DNA from 3 places in the Clostridium sp. RTP31139st1_H3_RTP31139_211217 genome. Region 2 is predicted to be linked to each of the others. Evidence: riboswitches for the same ligand, from Rfam matches in the RefSeq annotation. Region 2 holds a riboswitch; each other region holds the start of a gene.
What was found. A riboswitch is a leader RNA that binds a small molecule or an ion and turns the genes downstream of it on or off. The one in region 2 is predicted to bind lysine.
Positions count from the first base shown of each region.

Region 1 (8,125 bases), on a different contig from region 2:
TGTCCTTGACATAGGGTCCACTTTAAAAATACTTGGTTTTATTTTTTAACTATTTACTAATTTTTGATAATAGTTCTCCTATTTCTTCTTTAGTAAATACATATGTCTTATTGCAGAAATGACATTTTAATTCTTCATTTTTTCCATCTTCATATATTTCTCTTAAATCTTTTTCTCCAATAGAAATTAAAGCTTTTTCTACCTTTTCTCTTGAGCAGTTACAGTAAAATTCTGGAGTCACTTCTTCAAGTATTTTTAAGTCCATGTCTCCGAAAATATACTCTAGTATATCATCCATGCTCTTTCCTTCATCTAACATTGTTGTTAAAGAAGGAATTTCCTCTAATCTATAAGTTATTATATCAGCTAAAAATTCATCTGCTCCTGGTAACATTTGAATTATGAATCCACCAGCTACCTTAATAGAATAATCCTTATCTACTAAAACTCCTAATGAAACAGCTGATGGTGTTTGTTCAGAAACAGTGAAATAATATGCTAAATCTTCAGCAATTTCACCAGAATGTATTGGTACTTGACCAACATATGGATCTTTCATGCCTAAATCTTTAATAACCATAAGTGTTCCATTTTTACCTACATATCCACCAACATCAAGCTTTCCATTTGCATTTAACGGTAAATCACCATAAGGATTTCCAATATACCCCTTTACTTTAGCACCTTCATAAGCAGTTACAACTACTCCTTCCGCATCTCCGCCACCATTTATTCTTAAAGTCATTACTTCATTTTCAGACTTTAATGTAGCTCCTAATAAGGCCCCTGCTGTTAACATTCTCCCTAATGCTGCTGAAGCTACTGGCGTACATTCATGTATAACTCTTGCATCTTCTACTAAATTAGTAGTTGTTCCTGCAATTATTCTTACCATTCCATCTTTAGCTACTGCTCTAATTATTTTATCGCTCATATTTGACCTCCAACTATTGAATTTTCTTTACAACATATACTATTCTCTCACTATTTGCTTGTACATTATCATTAGAATATCCATCAAATTTATTAATAAGCTTAAAATCTAACTCTTCTAAGATACTTTCTAACTGAGACTCTTTATAAGCCCTTTCAAGATGTTCTTCTTCAAATCTTTCATATAATTCTCCCTTTTTAACAAAGAAAGTTAAAAACATAGATAATAAGTCATCTTCAAAAACATTTTCCCAAGTATAAAAAACATCTTCCTCACTATATGTATAAATATTATTACCTAGTATCTCTGATAATTTATAATACGAATTAACATCAAATATAAATAATCCGTCATCTTTTAAATGTTCATATACACCTTTAAAATAGTTTTTTAAACCCTCTATATCTGTTACATAATTTGTAGAATCTAATACCGAAGTAATTAAATCAAACTTTCTATTTAAAGAAAGCTCGGTCATGTCTTGACAGATTATCTTACCTTTAATACGTTCACTTTTTAACTTATCAAAAGCCTCTCTAAGCATATCTTCAGATAAATCTACTCCGTAAATATTTTTAAAATGTTTTGCTATTCTTACTGTAACATTACCTGTACCACATGCTATATCTAAATAATCATTAAATTCTATATTATTTTCATTACAAATTCTTAATATACAATCTACCATTTCATCATAATTTATATCTTCATTTATTAATTCATCATATATCTTTGCAAATTCTCCATAAGCCATAATATCCCCCCTCACTTCATTAAATTGTGAGAAAATCTTATAATAATGTAAATTATAATACAAAAAAATAAATTTCTATGTTTTATATTACTATGATACTAAATATTAAGTCAATCCATTATTTTCTTCCTAAAATCTGATCATTAGTTGGTAACTTTAATTCTTTTTTTCTTTTTGTCATAATTCCACCTATTCTACCTGTTTCTTCAGCAGTTAATCCTCCCCATCCACACTCATCTACTTTTTCACTTAAGCCTAATTCTTCTGCGATTTCATATTTTATCTTTTCACGCATTTTTTCTTGTGGTGTAAGTTCTTTATTAGTCTTAATTTTTGACTTTATTATCTTCTTTAATGGTGTTTTACTCATGAAAATTCCCCCTATATAAAATTTATAAAAATATTTTCTCCTATATCTTTTATATTTATACAAAATACGCTGTTACAATTTTGTAATACATTCATATAATAAAATTAAGTATATATGAATAAATTACTAAATATTCCTTGAAAGTTTTGTATATAAAAGGTATAATCTAAATCATATAAGTTTATAAATAGATAGAGGTGCGGTACTTAAGAGTATTATTATGGATTTAAGCGTGTTAAAATAATAGGAAAGGATTTATCGCCGAAGTATATAGCCTAAGCTTTACAGCTATATAACTGGGGGTATGTATAATATGCATATTTCTGTCACATTTTTATGTGGTGAGCTATCATTTAAGGATTTTTTGTATTTATATGTACAGTATACCTTGAGTGATAACTCAAGGTTTTTTTAATAGTAAATTTAATCTTCCTAAATTTGGACAGAATATTTTCTATTATTAAATTTATATATGCAAATATTAAGAGTAAAAAAGGGGGAACCAAAATGTACAATGTTGCAATTGTTGGTAGTACTGGTAATGTAGGTAGAAAATTTTTAGAAATATTAGAGGAAAGAAATTTCCCTATTAAAAATCTATATCTTTTTGCTTCTCAAAGATCAGCAGGATCTTATTTAGAATTTAAAGGTCAAAAATATATAGTAGAAAATACTTGTGAAGAAAATATCAAAAATAAGAAAATAGACATTGCATTATTTTCAGCAGGTGGAGATACAAGTTTAAAATTTGCTCCTATTTTCTCATCATATGGAGCAGTTGTTATAGATAACTCAAGTGCTTGGAGAATGGACAAAAACGTTCCTTTAGTTGTTCCTGAAGTTAACCCTGAGGATTTAAAAAATCATAATGGAATTATTGCTAACCCAAATTGTTCTACAATTCAAGCAATGGTACCATTAAAAGCTTTATTAGATAAGTATGGAATAAAAAGAGTTGTGTATTCAACATACCAAGCTGTTTCAGGGGCAGGAATGCAAGGTATAGCTGATTTAGAAGATGGTTTAAATGGAGTTGCTCCTAAAAAATTCCCATACCCAATAGCTGGTAACTGTCTTCCTCACATAGACGTATTTTTAGATAACGGTTATACTAAAGAAGAAGAAAAAATGATTAACGAAACAAGAAAGATTTTACACGATGAAAATTTAAGAATAACTGCTACAACTGTAAGAGTCCCTGTTTTAAATAGCCATAGTGAAAGCATTAATGTTGAATTAAATAATCCATTTGAAATAGAAGATATATTTACATTATTTGAAAATACACCTGGATTAACAGTTTATGATAATGTTAGCGAACTTAAATATCCAACACCGTTAGAAGTCTCAGGAAAAGATGATGTTTACGTTGGTAGAATAAGACGTGATTTTAGTATAGATAATGGATTGAATTTATGGGTTGTTGCAGATAACATAAGAAAAGGAGCAGCATTAAATGCTGTACAAATTGCCGAAGTATTAATTAATAATAACTGGCTTTAGGAGGAATATAATGTCAATTTTTAAAGGCTCAGGTGTAGCTATAATTACACCTTTTAATGAAAATGGTATAGATTTTGAGAAATTCAGAGAATTACTTGAATGGCATATAAAGGAATCTACTGATGCTATTATCGTTTGTGGTACAACAGGCGAAGCAACTACAATGACAGAAAAAGAAAAGAAAGATGCTATTAAATTCACAGTTGATACTGTAAATAAACGAATCCCTGTTATTGCTGGTACTGGTGGAAATAATACCAGAACTTCTATAGAAATGAGTCTTTATGCAGAAAGTGTTGGTGTTGATGGTTTACTTGTTATTACACCATATTATAATAAAACAAATGCTGAAGGATTATTTATGCATTTCAAAGCAATTAACGATGCTGTAAAGACTCCAATAATACTTTATAATGTTCCAAGTAGAACTAATATGAACATTACAGCTGAGACATTATTAAAACTTACAGAGCTTAATAATGTTGTAGCAATAAAAGAAGCTAGCGGAAACTTAAGTCAAATAGCTAAAATGAAAGCTTTATGTGGTGGCAAAATTGATATTTATTCAGGCAACGATGACCAAGTAGTTCCAATAATGTCACTAGGCGGAGTTGGCGTAATTTCTGTTGCAGCTAATATCGTTCCGAAAACTATTCATGATATGTGTAAATATTATTTAGAAGGTGATTGTTCTAAAGCAACAGCTTTACAATTAGAATATTTAGATTTAATTAACGATTTATTTATTGAAACAAATCCAATCCCTGTAAAAACAGCTATGAATATTATGGGAATGAATGTTGGCGAATTAAGATTGCCTCTTTATAAAATGAATGACAAAAATCAAGAAACTTTAGTTAATACACTAAAGAGACACAAATTAGTATAGAAGGAGTATATTTTATGGTTAAAGTACTATTAAGTGGATGTTGTGGAAAAATGGGAACTGTTATTACTAATTTAGTAAGTGAATTTCCTAATTTAGAAATTGTTGCTGGTATTGATAAATTTCCTAAGGAGGAAAAATATCCTGTATTCACTACACCAGATGATGTTAATATAGAATATGATGTTCTTTTAGATTTTTCTAACATTAGCACTTTACACAAATTATTAGAATTAACAGAAAGAACAAAAAAACCTTTAGTAATTTGCTCTACTGGTTACAATCAAGATGATTTAAATTTAATAAATGAAAAAAGTAAAACTTTACCTTTATTTAAATCAGCTAATATGTCTTTAGGTATTAACCTTATTAACTCATTATTAAGAAAAGTTACTCCTTTATTATATGGAAATTATGATATTGAAATAATTGAAAAACATCACAATCAAAAATTAGATTCTCCAAGTGGTACTGCATTACTTTTAGCTGATACTATAAAAGAATCAATTTCAGAAGAAACTCACTATGTTCATGGTAGAGATGGGCATAAAAAGAGAGAAAAAAATGAAATAGGAATTCATGCAGTTAGAGGTGGATCTATAGTTGGAGATCATGATGTAATATTTGCTGGAACTGGTGAAGTTATTGAGTTATCTCATAAAGCTATTTCAAGAGATGTATTTGCTATCGGTGCTTTAAAAGCATGTGAGTATATGGCTACAGTATCAGAAGCTGGACTATACAATATGGATGATGTTTTAGGTTTATAGAAAAGAGCTACAAAAGTAGCTCTTTTTATTTTGCTTTTAAATTGCTATGAAAGATTTGGATATATATTTCTTATTACTTTTGTATATACTAAGCTTGTAAATTATATATTGATATTTAGGAGGAATTTTATTATGCCAAAAGATAGTCAACCTGATAATAAAGTTGCTAGAATGGAAAAATGCAATTATCAAACTCCAATTACTGAAGAAGGTCATAATCATAATCCAAATTTAAAACATAAGTCTGTAAAAAGAGAAGGAGTTTCTAGCAATCATTACAATCCTGCTGGAAATTAAAAAGAGAGTCATATTTGACTCTCTTTGATTAATTATTCTTTATATGCATATTTGAAAGAAATTTTTCCTAATGTAGAAATTCTAACACCTTTAACATTTTCGTTTGCAGCTGTTACTGTTGTATAGTAATAGATTGGTAATATTGGCATTTCATCCATTAATATATCTTCAGCTTCTCTTAACATTTCAAGTCTCTTTGCAGAATCTGTTTCAACTTTTGCAGCAGCAATTAATTCATCATATCTAGCGTTGCTAAATCCGCAATCGTTGTTTCCTCCACCTGTAACCCATAAATCTAAGAATGTCATTGGATCTATATAATCCCCAATCCATCCATGTCTTGCAATTTGATAATCACCTTGTTGTCTAGTATTTAAGAATACAGCCCATTCTTGGTTTGTTAATTCAACATTTACACCAATTTCTTCCCAGTTTTGTTGGATGATTTGGCATATATCTTTATGAGCACCTTCTGAATTGTACATTAATTCTATAGTTGGAATCCCATTACCATTTTCGTAACCAGCTTCTTTTAATAATTCTTTTGCTTTTGCTATATTTCCTTCCATATCTGATGGATCATAATATTCTTTTGATGCAAAATCATTACCATTTTCATCTGTAATACCTTGTGGAACAAAGCTATATGCAGGAATTTGTTCTGCTTTACCAACGTTATCAATTATTTCTTGTCTATCAATAGCAAGATTTAAAGCTTGTCTAACTAATTTATTGTTTAAAACTTCTTTAACATCTTCACTTAAAGTATCTTGCTTACCAACATTGATTGCAAAGTAATAGTTTCCTAATTTAGGGTTAACATGAACTAACCCTTCTTCTATACCTGGTTCAATTTCATTTGTTGGTACAGAGTTAACCATATCAAAGTTTCCAGCTTTTAATTCTGAGTATGCAGTAGTATCATCTGTAACTAATTTAAAAGTTAAAGATTCTAATTTAACACTGTCTTTATCCCAATAGTTTTCATTTTTTTCAAAAACTAATTGATCTTTCATATCCCATTGTACTAATTTAAATGGACCATTTGAAACATAAGTTTCAGGGTTAGTTGCCCATCCTTCTGGATTAGCAGAAACTATATCTTCTCTTAAAGGAACATATGTTGTAAATGCTAATAATTGTGGGAAGTATGCAGTTGGAGTTTCTAATGTAACTTCTAATGTTTTTTCATCAATTACGTTAATTCCAACTTCTTCTGCTGTTGCTTCTCCATTATAAAACTTTTCTGCATTTTTAATGTAGAATAATTGATAAGCATATTCAGCAGCTGTTTCTTTATTTAATGCTCTTAACCAAGAGTACTTAAAGTTATCTGCTGTTACAGCTTCTCCATCAGACCATTTAGCATCTTCTCTTATTTTGAAAGTATATACTAATCCATCTTCAGAAACTTCCATACTTTCAGCTGTACCTTCTACTGGTTGATCATTTTCATCAAGTACCATTAATCCTTCAAATGCGTTTAAAATCATAGTTCCAGCACCTGAAGAATTGTTTAATGTTGGGTCCATTGTTTCTGGATCCTCACCTAAATTAAATACCAATTGTTGGTTAGAAGAACTACTTCCACTATTAGATGAGCTATCGCCACAACCAATAAATAAAGAAGTAGCTAATGTTGCAGCTAATACAACTGCACATAACTTTTTAAGTTTTGAACTTTTCATTGAAATTTTCCCCCTTGTTTTTCTTTATCTAAATTGCATTTCTGCAATGTGATAACTTTTGTATGACTGATTAAATTATAATTTAATCAGTCTAATTAATTATTTATATAAATGACAAGCAACAAAATGTCCTGGTTCAACTTCTTTTAATTCTGGATTAATTTCAGAACATACCTTCATTGCATCTTTACATCTACCTTTAAATCTACAACCTGGTGGAGGATCTATTGGTGATGGAATATCTCCTTCTAAAACTATTCTTTTATTAGCCTTTGCTACCTTAGGATCAGGTATTGGAACTGCTGATAAAAGTGCTTTAGTATAAGGATGTTTTGGATTCATATAAACATCATCTGCTGGACCTTTTTCTACCATTTGCCCTAAATACATAACTCCAATATGAGTTGATATATGTTTAACCATTGAAAGGTCATGTGCTATAAATAAATAAGTTAATCCAAATTCTTCTTGTAATTCTTCAAGCATATTTATAACTTGAGCTTGAATAGAAACGTCAAGTGCTGATATTGGTTCATCACACACTATGAAATCTGGTTGAACTGCTAATGCTCTTGCTATACCAATTCTTTGTCTTTGTCCACCTGAGAATTCATGAGCATATCTATTAATGTGACTACCATTTAAACCTACTTTATCTAATAAATATCTAATTCTATCTTCTCTTTCTTTTCCTTTAAATAACCCATGAATATCAATGGCTTCACCGATAATATCTCCAACAGTCATTCTTGGATTAAGTGATGCATATGGATCTTGGAAAATCATTTGCATATTTTTTCTTAAAGATACCATCTTCTTTTCACTTAAACCTGTAATATCTTGTCCATTAAAAATTATTTGACCTGAAGTTGGTTCATATAACTTTAAAATAGTTCTTCCAGTAGTAGTTTTACCACATCCTG
Region 1 covers NZ_JBCOAB010000053.1:12,324-20,448, reverse strand. The annotation lists gene hslO (Hsp33 family molecular chaperone HslO) at 50-934, opposite strand; gene ABUA17_RS16015 (class I SAM-dependent DNA methyltransferase) at 948-1,688, opposite strand; gene ABUA17_RS16010 (alpha/beta-type small acid-soluble spore protein) at 1,807-2,058, opposite strand; lysine riboswitch at 2,243-2,415, shown strand; gene ABUA17_RS16005 (aspartate-semialdehyde dehydrogenase) at 2,566-3,561, shown strand; gene dapA (4-hydroxy-tetrahydrodipicolinate synthase) at 3,572-4,450, shown strand; gene dapB (4-hydroxy-tetrahydrodipicolinate reductase) at 4,465-5,217, shown strand; gene ABUA17_RS15990 (hypothetical protein) at 5,350-5,514, shown strand; gene ABUA17_RS15985 (peptide ABC transporter substrate-binding protein) at 5,547-7,202, opposite strand; gene ABUA17_RS15980 (ABC transporter ATP-binding protein) at 7,302-8,125, opposite strand, start outside.
Region 1: linked by a shared signal. The riboswitch ahead of ABUA17_RS16005 (aspartate-semialdehyde dehydrogenase) and the one ahead of ABUA17_RS11275 (Na+/H+ antiporter NhaC family protein) in region 2 are both predicted to bind lysine.

Region 2 (6,433 bases):
TAAAATCCATTTTATCCCCACTTTACTATATATTCTTAAAAATAATTATAAATCATTTTTTATTATAAAGTATGAATAATATATAAATTTATCTATAAAAATATAATTTTTAACATTTTTTGATTTTAATAAAAAATATAATATTAAATAGTGAAATTTGACTATTTCTTAGATATAATATCTAAAGGGATAGGAGGCTTAATTATGGAAAAATTTCAATTTCCTAAGGTTGGACTTAGAACAATAAAATCAGGTATAGCTGTTTTTCTATGTTTGTTACTTTTGCCTAACGAACCTTTTTTTGCTTGCCTTACTGCAGTAATTTGTTTACAAGATACTGTTTATAACTCAATTCATATGGGTATAAATAGAGGTGCAGGTACTATATTAGGTGCTAGTTTTGGCTTAATATTTTTATTCTTATTTAGATCATTAGAAAATCATATATCTAATACTTACATATCAAAACCACTTATATACTTAATTATTGCTATAGGTATTATCTTAATGATTTATCTATGCAATATTCTAAAAAGGCCAGGTGCTATAAATATAACATGTATTGCATTCCTAGGTGTTACTACAGCTCATGCTTATAGTGATCCCTTATTTTATGCAACTAACAGAATAATAGAAACATTGCTTGGAATAGTAATTTCAATATTAGTTAATAAACTTATAACACCACCACCACATAAATAATTGGAATTTTATAATAAAAAAATTTAAATATAAGTGTATCTACATTATAGATTAAAACTATCAAAAAAGGGTTATGCTTCTGCATAACCCTTCTAATATATAGCCCTCTTTATTTATTTTTCTTATTGCTTAAGCTTCTTCAACCTTCTTACCGAATATTTGTACTCCTACATATAATGCTATTAATGAAATTGGCAATACTATATATATTGGAACTCCAAATCCCGATGGAATATATCCAAATAATATAGTTACTGCTGCAACAAATAGCGAATACCATATTTGTGTCTTAACATGTTCAATATGATTGCATCCAGCTCCCATTGAAGAAAGTATTGTTGTATCTGATATTGGTGAACAGTGATCGCCAAAGATAGCTCCTGTTAATACCGCACTTGTACAAACTACTACAAATGACATATCTGGATTAATTGAATATGCTAATGGAATTGCAAGTGGCATTAATATACTCATTGTTCCATATGCAGTTCCTGTAGAGAATGAAATTACTGCCCCTAAAATAAATATTAAACTTGGTAATAAGAATGCTGGTATTGCCCCTTTTAATACTTCAACTAAATAATATGCAGTTCCAAGTTCTTTAATTACTGATCCTAATGACCAAGCTAATATTAATATAACTCCAGTTATTATTAACCCTTTCATTCCATCAACCCAAACTTCAATAGCTTCACTTAAAGTAAATATTTTCTTACAAACTCCCATTAAAATAGCAACTATTGAAGCAAATAATGCTGATTGGAATAATGCTACAGAAGCATCTGAAGCAGCAAATGCTTCCATTATGCCTTTAAATGAAAATGGTGAATTAATCATAATTTCTTGAGTTGCAGATGGATCTCCACCAATTATTGCACTATATCCACTATAATAAAATGCTACTAATGCAGAAATTATTAATGCTCCTATTGGAATAATTGCATTCCATATACTAAGCTTAACACCTTCTTTTGGCTCTAATTCATCCATTTGAGCTGTTGCTTCAACTGCAACCTCATCTTTAATATTCTTATCTCTGTTTCTTGCCGCAATCTCAGCTTTTCTCATTGGCCCAAATTCTTTTAAAGTTAAAGCCGTTATCACTATAAATGCCAATATCAATATGTTATAGAATCTATAAGGTATTGTTTGAAGAAATACTCCAAAACCACTTGCCTCTACACCTATTGAACTAAATCCTTCACCAATTAAACTTACTTCTAATCCAATCCAAGTAGAAATAATAGCTAGCCCAGCCACTGGTGCTGCTGTAGCATCTATAATAAAAGCCAATCTTTCTCTTGATATCTTCATTTTATCAGCTACTGGTCTCATTATTGGTCCAACTATTAGTGAATTTGCATAATCATCAAAGAAAACACATAAACCTAAAAGCCAAGTTGTCATTTGTGTACTTTTTACCGTCTTAGCCTTTTTAGCTAAAGCCTCTGCTATAGCCTTTGCTCCTCCCATTTTTGCAACTAAATTAATTACTCCCCCAATTGCAAGCACTTGAAGAACTATCCCAGCATTCCACGGATCTGCTAATGAATTCAAAGCCCTATTTACAAAATCTAAGAACGCTTGTATAAATGCCCCAAATACATTATGTCCTGCCAAACTAATTAAAAAGCTTCCTGATAAAATACCTATAAACAATGAAATAACAACATTTTTTGTTATAAAAGCTAATATTATTGCAACTAATGGTGGTAGTAATGTCCATAGCCCAAACTTATTTGCATTCACCGCCGGTTCAACTTCTGCTGCAAATACAACTGACGTTGAAAAAATAAATACTAGCATTGTAAGTAATAATACTTTGTAACTTCTTTTCACTTCTTTTTCCCCCTTATTTTATATAAAAGCGAATAATAAGGGCACCCCAAACTAACAATAAAAAAAGACCTTGAGTTAACACTCAAGGCCTTGTATGTACTAAAAAATTATAAAACTACAAGTCTTAAATGATAGCTCACCACAAAATACTTTGTGACAGTAATACATATATTCTATGTATTCCCAGCTATACAACCTTAAAGCATTAGTTGTACGCTTCGGCGATTGCTCCTTTCTTATTGAATCACAGTGCTTTCCTCATCAATAATACTATTAACTTTCGCGCCTCTACCCTAGTTTATTCACTTTTGTTATTTATAAATTGATTATATAATCAATTTATTGCATTTGCAATACCATTTTATAACTTTTTATACATATTATTTTCCATTTTTACTCATAAAGTTTTCAATCTCTTCCACAGTCTTTATAATATCACTAGATAAATTAATAACGCCATCTTCTGTAACAAGGATATCATCTTCAATTCTAATTCCTATTCCTTCTTCGGCGATATATATTCCTGGTTCAACAGTAAATACAACTCCTGGCTCAAAAATAATATCTCTATGCGGAGTTTCAATATCATGTGTATCCATACCTAAACTATGACCTATACTATGATAGTAGTACTTTCTTACTTCACTTTTATCTTTAATTAATCCAAGCTTTATACATTCTTCTGAAATTAGCTCTGTAGCTTTTTCATTTACATCCTTATATTTCATACCTGGCTTAATTAAGTTGATAATCTCTTCATTTACCCTTAAAACAGCATTATAAACTTCTTTTTGTCTTTCAGTGAATTTACCATTAACAGGGAATGTTCTTGATATATCTGCGTTATAACAATTATATTCAGCCCCTAAATCAAAAAGAATTAAATCATTTTCTTTAAGCTCACAATTATTATCAACATAATGTAATGTTGTAGCATTTTCTCCTGCGGCAGCTATTGTTGTAAAAGCTAGCCCTGTTGCACCTTTAACCTTACAATTAAAATCAAAATATGCTTCTAATTCATATTCCTTCATTCCAACACGAGCTTCAGACATTAATTTTTCAATTCCGCTTTTTGTTATTTCAATAGCTTTTTTTATTTTATCTACTTCTTCTTGTGATTTTTTTAATCTTAATTCACCAATTTTACTATAAACATTATTTATTCTAACTTGTGGATACTTAGTTGTTATTTCATTGGCAAATCTATGTGAAATAGTTCCTTCTCTGTTTGCACTCATTCTTTCTAAATCTAAATAAAGATTTATTTCTTCCTTCATAGTAATCATTCCATGGATGTCTCCGTCAAACTGGCTCTTGAATTTAACTTCATCTACAGCCGCAATCTCTTCAGCTTCTTCTTTACGTATGCTTTTACCTACCCATTTTTCCATCTCTAGATCAATGTCTTTTATATAAAGTTTAGAAGATTTTACTCCATTAATTTTTGTCATAACTAATATATGATCTTCTTCTTTTATTCCTGTTAAATAATAAAAATTTCTATTTGGTGTAAAAGGATAAGTTTGATCTCCTGTCTTCTGAATTGCCTTTCCTGCAAATAAAATCACAATTGAATTATCCTTAATTTTATCTAAAAGATTATCTCTATTAAATTTATAAATATTTTTATTCATAGCCCTATCTCCTTGCAAATAATATTTTGTCATTTAGTTTTATTACTCTGCTGCTAATAACTTAACGCTTCTAACATTAGGTAAAGAATTTAACCTTGCAGCTAATTGACTTATACTTTTCTCCATATGCGAAATATCAATAGTAACAGTTACATTAGCTGATAAGTTTATAGGAATATCTTGGTTTATAGTTAATATGTTTCCCTTATAAAAAGCAATACAATCTAATACTTTAGATAATGTTCCTGACTTATGTGTCATTAAGATTATTAAAGTTACCTTTTTTGACTGCATATCTTGTCCCATTGGAAATACATCATCTTTATATTTATAGTATGTACTTCTACTAATACCTACTAATTTTATAGCCTCACTTATATCCTTTGCATTCCCAAGTTCAATATTCTCTTTTACTTCAATTACCTTTTTAAATATCTCTGGTAATGATCTTTCATTTACAATGTAAAATCTATCTTCCCCCATAATCATTCTCCATTCGATTTATTTTATTAATATTATACAACCAAAATTTTTACAACGCACTATAAATTTTACATTCAAAAAATTATTTACCTTTATATTAATTTACAAATTTCACCTTTTTAAATTTTAACAATGATGAAAATTAAGAATATTACTTAAAAGAATAATATAAATTCTTAATGAAAATCATACTAATTTCTGAAAATAATATCCTTAACTTTTCAGTATTAACTCATAATTAAAGAATAAGTACTTTAACCATTAATATTGCCATTATAATAGCAGACATATCTGCCATTATAGCTGCCCAAACAGTATGACGTGTTTTCTTTATTTTAACTGCTCCAAAATATACAGTTACAGTATAAAATATTGTCTCTGTAGTTCCCATAATTACCGAAGCTACTAAACCTATAGGGGTATCAGCACCATAATTTTTTAAAATATCAGTAAAAACTCCCATAGCTCCACTTCCTGAAAGAGGCTTGATTAATACTAAAGGTACAACCTCCTTTGGTAAATCTATTAGTTTGCAAAGTGGTGCAATTGCATTGTTTAACATGTCTAACAGATTAGCTTCTCTAAATATTTGAACTGCTATTATCATTGCTAAAAGATAAGGAAAAATATTTACACAAACCTTTAATCCATCCTTTGCTCCTTCAACAAACCAATCATAAACCTTTCTACCCTTTATCATTCCATAAGTAATAATAATTAAAACTATTATAGGAATAATACTTTTAGTTATATAGTTAAACATTAATATCACCCCATAATCCTAAAAATATCTTTGCAAAATTTTACAACAAATAACACCAACAATGGCTGCAGTACCAGTTGATATTATTGCTGGAAGTATTATTACTCCAGGATTTGTGGAACCTGCTGCTGCTCTTATAGATAATACTGTTGATGGAACTAATTGAATACATGCCGCATTTAATACCAAAAATAATGCCATATCATTACTAGCTCTCCCTTTTTCATTATTCAACCTGTCCATTTCTTCCATTGCTTTTATTCCAAAAGGTGTAGCTGCGTTTCCAAGCCCCATCATATTAGCAGTTATATTCATAACTATAGCCCCTAAAGCTTTTTCATCCTTTGCTGATTCTTTAAAAATAAGTTTTAATATTGGTTTCATAAGCTTGGCTAGTTTTTCTGTAAATCCACTTTTTTCTGCAACCTTCATTACTCCACACCAAAAGCACATTAATCCTACTAATCCAATTATAAAACTAACTGTAGAATCAATAGATCCTATTATGGCATTAGATATTCCTTCACCATTGCCAGTAAATATTCCAACTATCAAACCCAGAAAAATCATTACAAACCATATATAGTTAATCATTTTTTTCCCCTCTCTTTATTCTTTACTTTACAATATATGCCTTGCATCACATATTTATTAGTGATAGGATAAAGATATTAACATAAGTGAAATTCTATTTTTTGAGTTTTACTTTCACCTTCAAGGGTACTTAGAAGGATTTTCATACAAGTTTTAGTTACCTAATAAAGGAGATACATAAATGAAAGAATCAAATTTAAAACTAGCTCAAAAAGATATCGATGAGGCATTAAAAGCTGTAGAAGAAATGGAAAGCTACATTAATGAGGGAAATGAAGAAAATGCTATATTAAAACAAAAATTCATGACTCTAACAGAAAAAGTTCAAAAATTAGAAAATTTACTTAAAACAGAGGGAATATTATAAAATATTTTACTTAATATCACTTAAATCAAAAAGAGGATAGCAAAAGCT
Region 2 covers NZ_JBCOAB010000025.1:319-6,751, reverse strand. The annotation lists gene ABUA17_RS11285 (hypothetical protein) at 1-10, opposite strand, end outside; gene ABUA17_RS11280 (FUSC family protein) at 205-702, shown strand; gene ABUA17_RS11275 (Na+/H+ antiporter NhaC family protein) at 832-2,541, opposite strand; lysine riboswitch at 2,666-2,840, opposite strand; gene ABUA17_RS11270 (aminopeptidase P family protein) at 2,922-4,178, opposite strand; gene ABUA17_RS11265 (ACT domain-containing protein) at 4,221-4,661, opposite strand; gene ABUA17_RS11260 (spore maturation protein) at 4,900-5,424, opposite strand; gene ABUA17_RS11255 (nucleoside recognition domain-containing protein) at 5,443-6,018, opposite strand; gene ABUA17_RS11250 (hypothetical protein) at 6,200-6,385, shown strand.

Region 3 (8,125 bases), on a different contig from region 2:
GCTAATGCTAATGCTGCAACTAATAATCTATCATGAGCCTTATCTGTAGTTGTAGTATCAGCCATTTTAGTTGTATGCCCTGATAGCGGACAATCTGTTAACCCTATATACGGATGAATTGTTGGAGCAACATGACTCACATTACCTATATCACTTGATGCTAAGCTCTTTTCTGGAGCATTTATTTCTGTAATTCCTAATGTTCTTAAGTTTTCATTAAACATTTCTGATAATGTTTCATTAGTTTTTAAGTTATCATATGGTAATTCATATCTATCCATTTCTAAAGTTGCACCAGTCATTAAGGCTGCCCCTTCGGCAATCTTTTTAACTTTTTCTAAAACATCATAAACTTTTTCTCTAGTTTCTGCTCTTAAATAGAATTGTGCTACGGCTTCATCTGGAACTATATTCGCAGCAACTCCACCCTTAACAATTATTCCATGCATTTTTACATCTGGAGTTACATGTTGACGAAGTGCATCTATTCCATTGAATAATTGAATAACACTATTTAATGCATTTATTCCCTTCTCTGGACAAGCTGCTGCATGAGCTGTTTTACCTTTGTATGTAAATTGAATTGCATATAGTGCATTACTTGATCCACTTGCTCTTGTTTCCCCTGCTGGGTGTACTATCATTGCTGCATCTAATTCATCAAATGCTCCAGCTTCTGTTAAAATAACTTTTCCACCATTTGTTTCTTCTGCTGGTGTTCCATAAACTATAACTTTACCACCAATTTCAGATAAAACTTTACTTAATGCAACTCCTGCTCCAGAAGATATAGGCCCTATCATGTTATGTCCACATCCATGTCCTATTTCAGGAAGTGCATCATATTCACATAAATATCCTACTGTTTTTCCTGGTTTTCCACTATCAAAAGTAGCTTTAAATGCTGTTTCCATCCCAGCATAAGGACATTCTATTTCAAATCCATGCTCTTTTAAGAATGTTGTTAATGCTTCAACAGCTTTATATTCTTCGTTTCCTAGCTCTGGATTATTGTATATGTAATCACTTATTTCTACTAATTTTTCTTTAATTAATTGACCTTCATTATATATTCTTTCCTTCATTTATTCTTCCTCCCTTGTAAAACAAATTAATAAGAAATTTAGTTAGTAATTAATAGTTTTAGGTTAGTAGTTGAATATAAAGCCTCTAGGAGCTTATTACTAATATTCCTTTAAAATTCAGTTTAATTGAATTTATTCTTAAACTACTACCTACAAATTATAAGCTACAAACTTATAATTCCTAACTATTACTTACTAACTAATAACTATTTACTATTACTTACCAACTCTTAAATATTGATCTAACTTTTAACTATTAATTCTTAACCAGCTAACTTAGCTATTAACCATTAATTCTAACTGATAACCTAATTACTAATTTAACTATTAACTAAATTAAGCCCATCCCATCATCATTGCACAAGTTACAAATATAATTCCAAGTGCAAATAAGATTATTTGTAATGGCATAATCCATTTAACCCATTTTGAATATGGTATTCCTGCCATTCCAAGACATGCCATTAATACTCCTGATGTTGGGAAGATAGCATTTGAGAATCCATCTCCTAATTGGAATATTAAAACTGTTGTTTGTCTTGATATCTCAAGTAAATCACCAAGTGGTGCTAATATTGGCATAGTTAACGCCGCTTGTCCTGAACCTGAAATAACAAAGAAGTTTATAAACATTTGAACTGGTAACATTACACATGCAGCTAATAATGATGGTAATTTACCTATAAATGATGATAAACCATATAATATTGTATCTATAATTTGAGCATTTTCAGCAATTATAACTATAGCTCTTGCAAATCCAATTACCATAGCAGCTCCAATCATATCCTTAGCTCCTGCTATGAATGCTTCTGCCATTTCATCAGCTTTTAATCCACCAACTATTCCTGCAAATATTCCTGTTATTAAGAATACAGCTGCTATTTCTGGAATCCAGAATCCTGCTTTTAGAACTCCCCATATAATAACTGCTAAGCAAACACCGATAGATGCAATAATAATTTTATGTGAAACTGTAAATTTAATTTCCTCACTTTGAGTTTGACTTAATTTTTTACGTTTTTCTTCATCTAATTTATACATTGGGCTAAATTCTGGATTTTTCTTAATTTTTCTTGCATAAATCATTAAGAATATAACTCCTACAGCGGTTGTTATAACCCATAAAATAGTACGGTATGCTAATCCTGAGAATAGTGGAATTTCAGCTATTGATTGTGCTATACCTACTGTAAATGGATTAAGCATAGCTGTTGCAAACCCTACGATACATCCTAAGTAACTTATCCCTACTGCTAATATACTATCAAATCCAAGTGCTAACATTAACGGAACTAAAATTGTTATAAATGGTATAGCCTCTTCAGTCATACCAAAAGTTGCTCCTCCAAGAGAAAACAGTGTAAATATAATAGGAATTATTAATAATTCATTGCCTTTAAAAATATTAACAACTTTAGCAATAGCTGAATCTATTGCTTTTGTTCTAGTTATTAAACTAAATGCCCCACCAACTACAAATAAGAATGCTATAATTTCTGCTGATTGCTCTAATCCGCTTATCGGTGCCTGCATTACTGAAAATAATCCTTGTGCTTCATTTTCAACATATTGGAATGAACCATTTAATACTACAGTTCTACTTTGTCCATTTACTTCTGTAACTACTCTTTCATATGCTCCACCTGGAACTATATATGTTGCTATTGCCATTAATATTATTATTGAAAAAATAATAACTAATGTATGTGGAACTTTTATTCCATTACTAAATTTTTTCCAAAAACCTTTTCTTTCGTTTTCTACTACGTTTTGCATTAGTTTAAAATCCCCCCTGAATTTATTATGTGACATTCTAGTTGAAGGAGATATCTTTTTAAAAGCTTCATGCTAATAAGTGATAGTTCTTCACAGTTTAATTAAAACAAAAAAAGCCTTGAGTTTATCACTCAAGACTATATTACTAACAAAAACTAATAAAATTTAACTCTTATCTTTTGTAAAAATATAACCATATTAGTGATAGCTCCTCACAAAGCGAACTGTGACAGTGTTATGTATCTTCTACATAACCCCAATGTTATAGCCTCAAAGCATTAGCTATACATTTCGGCGAAATTTCCTTTCTGTTTACATCACTGTGCTTACCTCCGCAAACATACTATTAAATATCGCAACCTCTACCTACTTCATATCTATTTGTCACTTATAATATACATTTTTTTATGTATATTGTAAAGATAATTTTGTATAATTATAAACTTTTCCGTCTTAATTCCTCAAAATACTACATATATAATCTACTTATAAGCCTAATTTAATATTTACATTAATTAATATATATTCTTGTATTTATATCCAATTTCAATACTTATCTACAGCAGCATTTAATGTCAATTTATATCCATAATGATATGTATGTGAATATTCAAAAACTTCTCCACCTTCTAATATTGCCACTTGCTCTATATGAAGAATAGGTGATTCACATTCTAATTCTAGTAGTTCCATTAATTCTTCACTTGATATTAATGCTTCAACTACACGTTGTGCCGTAGATATTTTATATCCACACTTCTCTAAATATTTATATAACGAATCACAATCAGTTTTCTTTAAATTGGGGAACATCTTTACAGGCATATAAGTTATCATATATGAAACCGGCGACCCCTCGGCATACCTTACTCTTTTAACTTCCCAAACATTTTCTCCCAATTCTAAATTTAATTTATCTTTTATAGTCTTATCAGCTTCAACTATAGACAAACTAATTAATTTAGTTATTACACTATACCCCTTATTAATCATTTCCTTAGTATAACTTTGAATATTGCTAATATTGTCAGAAATTCTATTAGCTAAAACAATGCTACCTATACCTCTTTTTCTTGTTATATAGCCTTCTTTAACTAAATTATTGTAAGCTGATCTTACTGTCATTCTTGTAACATTAAATTTTTCACATAATTTATTTTCTGATGGTAATAATTCACCTTGCTTTATTTCACCAGAATCAATTAATTCTTTTAAATATTTTTCTATTTTAACATACATTGGTTCAACCATTCTTTAAACTCCTTTGTATACTACTATAAATATAAGATGTATATACAAATAATAATAGTATATATATTCTATTATATCATATTTACATCTCTAAATTTTTGTATATTATTTTTATTTATAGAAAATTAACGATATAACTTTAAGAAATATTTTCTTAAGCCATACCGTTAAATGTATAAAATGTATAAGATATATAATATAAAAAATGGTTCGCTTATTTATTTTCTAACTTTACTAATCTTTCATAAACTTCTATAAATTCTTCAGCTAGTTGTTAAAAATTCATAGCATTCATTAAATGATCTTGTGCATGAATTAATAACACATTTACTTCTACGCTATTTCCTGAAGCTTCTTCAGTAATAAGCTTAGTTTGGAATGCGTGAGCTTTATGCATTTCTTCTTTTGATTTATTTATTAATTCTTTTGCTTCTTCAAAGTTACCAGCTTTAGCTTTGCTTAATGCATCATATGCTAATCCTTTAGCTTCTCCTGCATTAGCTATAAGACCAAATGATATTTCCATTAATTCTTCGTTCATATTTATATCCTCCTAAAGCTTACTGTAATTAGTAAGTTCTATGTTATTTTTTCTTAAATATTCTTGTACTTTTTCTGATGTTAAAATACTATATTCTTTCATTCTTTGCATTGCATAAGATGTTGAATTAACTAAGTACTCATCTACAAATGCTGGATGACACATGATATCTATTACATCATGCTTTTTAAGCTCATCCATATATTTTTCAAAATAATCCTCTGTTACATTTTCATTATAAAAACTTTCTGTCATTGGTATAACTTTGTCATAATCTAGTTTTGATTCAAATCCACCTCTTATAGGAAGATTATACTTCTTAACTATTTTCTCTATAACAGGTTTTAAACTTGATAATGTATGAACATGATGATGAGAATCCAAGTGATCAACATTTACACCACTATTAATAACCTTATTTATTTGGCTACAAAATTCTTCGTATACTTCATCTAAATCAAACTTTTCTTCTATAAGTTCATTAGTTATTCTTCTATAAAAGTTACCATTTTCATCTACTATTGTCTTATGATAATTTAAAACAGGTTTATTTAAGCTTAAAGTCATATGAACTCCACAGCCTAACCCTTTATTTTCTTTTAATAGTTCAACAGCATGATCAAAAGCTGGCATTCCTGCCATTATAGTAGTTGATCTTACTATTCCATTTTTATATGCTGATATTATTCCATAATTAACTGCTTCACTTAATCCAAAATCATCTGCATTTACTATTAATTTAGTCATATTAACACCTCTTCTATTTGAATTGTGGTAAATATTCTTTATGTGCTTCCATCATCTCATCTAGAATAGTTTTAGCTAAGTCATCTGATGGTATTAATGGATTTATACATAATGCTTGTAACGCTGCATTATAATCACCTTCAACTGCTGCCTTTGCTGCTAATATTTCAAATGCTTTTATTTCAGTAACTAATCCACTTACTGCAACTGGTAAATATCCTACTGATAAAGGTTTTGGACCTTCATTAGTTATTACACAGCTCATTTCTGCTGCTGAATCTTCTCTAAAGTCTCTTATTGCTCCATTATTTAATGTATTTACAACTTGAATATCCTTCTTATCATTGTAAATTGAGTTTATTAAGTTACAAGCTGCATCACTATAGTATGCTCCACCTCTTTTTTCTAATTGTGGTGGTTTAACAGCTAAATTTTCATCTTTATATAATTCAAATAAGTCGTCTTCTAAGGCTTTAACAGTTTCTCCTCTAGTTTTTCCATCCTTGAATCCTTCTAATTCTTCTTCTAACATTTCTTTATGTTTATAGTAATATTTATGATATGGACAAGGAATAACTCCTAGTGCTCTAACAAAATCAGCATTTAAAGGAATATCCTTTATATTTTGCATTGTTAATGATGAAGTAACGAATTTCTCAATTGCTTCTTTTGTTATATCTTTACCATCTAATCTTACATTCAATGCATAAACCATATGATTAAGTCCAGCAAAGTCCATTTCTACTCTATCTTTTTCCACTTCTAATATGTCTGCCATACCATTTTTAACACCTATTAGAACATTACATAATCCAATATATCTTCTAAAGTTTGTATATTTAAATACTGCTTCTGAAATTACTCCTGTTGGATTTGTAAAGTTAACAAGCCATGCATTTGGACAAAGTTCTTCAATATCCTTAATTATATCTAATACTACTGGAACTGTTCTAAGTGCTTTAAATAATCCACCTGCTCCATTAGTTTCTTGACCTATCACTCCATGTGAAAGCGGAATTCTTTCATCTTTTATTCTTGCATCTAATAATCCAACTCTTAATTGAGTAGTTACGAAATCAGCATCCTTTAATGCTTCTCTTCTATCTAAAGTTAGATTAACCTCCATATCCACTCCAGCTTTTTTTACCATTCTTTTGGCAAGATTTCCTACTATTTCTAACTTATGTTTTCCTTCTTCTATATCAACTAACCATAATTCCTTAACAGGTAGCTCTTTATGTCTTTTTATAAATCCTTCAACTAATTCTGGAGTATAGCTTGATCCTCCACCGATTGTAACTATTTTTAATACCATTTTTCATATTGTCCACCATCCTAACATTTATATTTATAAATTTGCTTTAATTAATCTGTATGTATTGTATTTTATTTAATAGTTCTTATTTTCTATAATCTCATTTAAGATAGCATTTTATATGCTGATTTTTACTCACTTTGTAAATGAATATAAAACAAAATATAAAATGTTAGGAGTTTTGAGTTTGGGATAAAGTCAACATTTATGTCAACTTTATTCTTTTATTAACTCCAAACTCCTATGCTTATTTTTCTATATCAATTAAGCTACTTGATCCATTTCCATTTTTCTAGCATCCATCTTTTCTGCCATAGCCACGAATGGTAAGTATATTAAGATTGAAACTGCTATATTAACTATACATAAAACTGCTCCTGACCAATGTCCTGTTGCCATAAATCCACCAAGTATTGGAGGTGTAGTCCAAGGCATAGTTGCCATTATTATTGGATGAACTAATCCAAATGAAATTGATAAATATGATATTATTGTTGTAACTATTGGTGCTATTACAAATGGTATTCCGAATATAGGATTTAATACGATTGGTAATCCAAATATTACTGGTTCACTAATGTTGAAGATTGATGGTGCTAATCCTAAAGCAAGCATATCTCTTCTTCTCTTACCTGCAATTGCTATAGCAATTAATAATCCAATTATTACTCCTGATCCTCCCATGAATACGAAAGCATCAAAGAACGGTCCTGCTAATACATGTAATTGATCTAATGGAGCTCCATTTTGAATCATTTCTGCATTTTGTGCTCCTAAGTTAGTTAACATTGTTCCTGTGAAAGGTAATGCAATATTTGCTCCATGTAAACCAACAAACCATAATCCATGAATAAAGAATGCTATCAATATAGCTGATGGTAATGTATCTGTTATATTACTTGATGGAATTCCTAAGTATTTGTTTATTAAATCTGTTAAGAATTGTCCATCTGCTGCTAATCTTATTAATAATCCTGCAACTGCAAATATAACTACTGTTAACATACCTGGGATTAACTTAGCAAATGATCTTGATACTGCTGGTGGAACCCCCTCAGGCATTTTAACTACTAATTGTTTTAGTTTTCCTAATCTAATAAATACTTCTGTTGATAAAATTCCTATTATAATTGCTGTAAATAATGCTCCTGTTCCTAAGTATGCAACTCCAATGAATCCCCAACCTTCTACTGCAGGTTGTCCATCAATTGCAATCTTTGCAACTTGTGGAATTAAAAGAATAAATATTGATGTTGCTATCATTGCTGATTGAAGCCCATTCTCTTCATATGATTTAGCTAAATTATATGCAACACCTATTACTAAAAGTAAAGCCATAATAGCTAATGTTCCAAACCATATATCTCCGTTTAATGATTTTATTTGCTGTCCAAATGTATTATCTGC
Region 3 covers NZ_JBCOAB010000016.1:13,573-21,697, forward strand. The annotation lists gene ABUA17_RS08710 (M20 family metallopeptidase) at 1-1,085, opposite strand, end outside; gene ABUA17_RS08715 (YfcC family protein) at 1,422-2,864, opposite strand; lysine riboswitch at 3,062-3,237, opposite strand; gene ABUA17_RS08720 (GntR family transcriptional regulator) at 3,411-4,115, opposite strand; gene ABUA17_RS08725 (PTS sugar transporter subunit IIA) at 4,390-4,656, opposite strand; gene chbG (chitin disaccharide deacetylase) at 4,669-5,403, opposite strand; gene ABUA17_RS08735 (6-phospho-beta-glucosidase) at 5,417-6,718, opposite strand; gene ABUA17_RS08740 (PTS sugar transporter subunit IIC) at 6,983-8,125, opposite strand, start outside.
Region 3: linked by a shared signal. The riboswitch ahead of ABUA17_RS08715 (YfcC family protein) and the one ahead of ABUA17_RS11275 (Na+/H+ antiporter NhaC family protein) in region 2 are both predicted to bind lysine.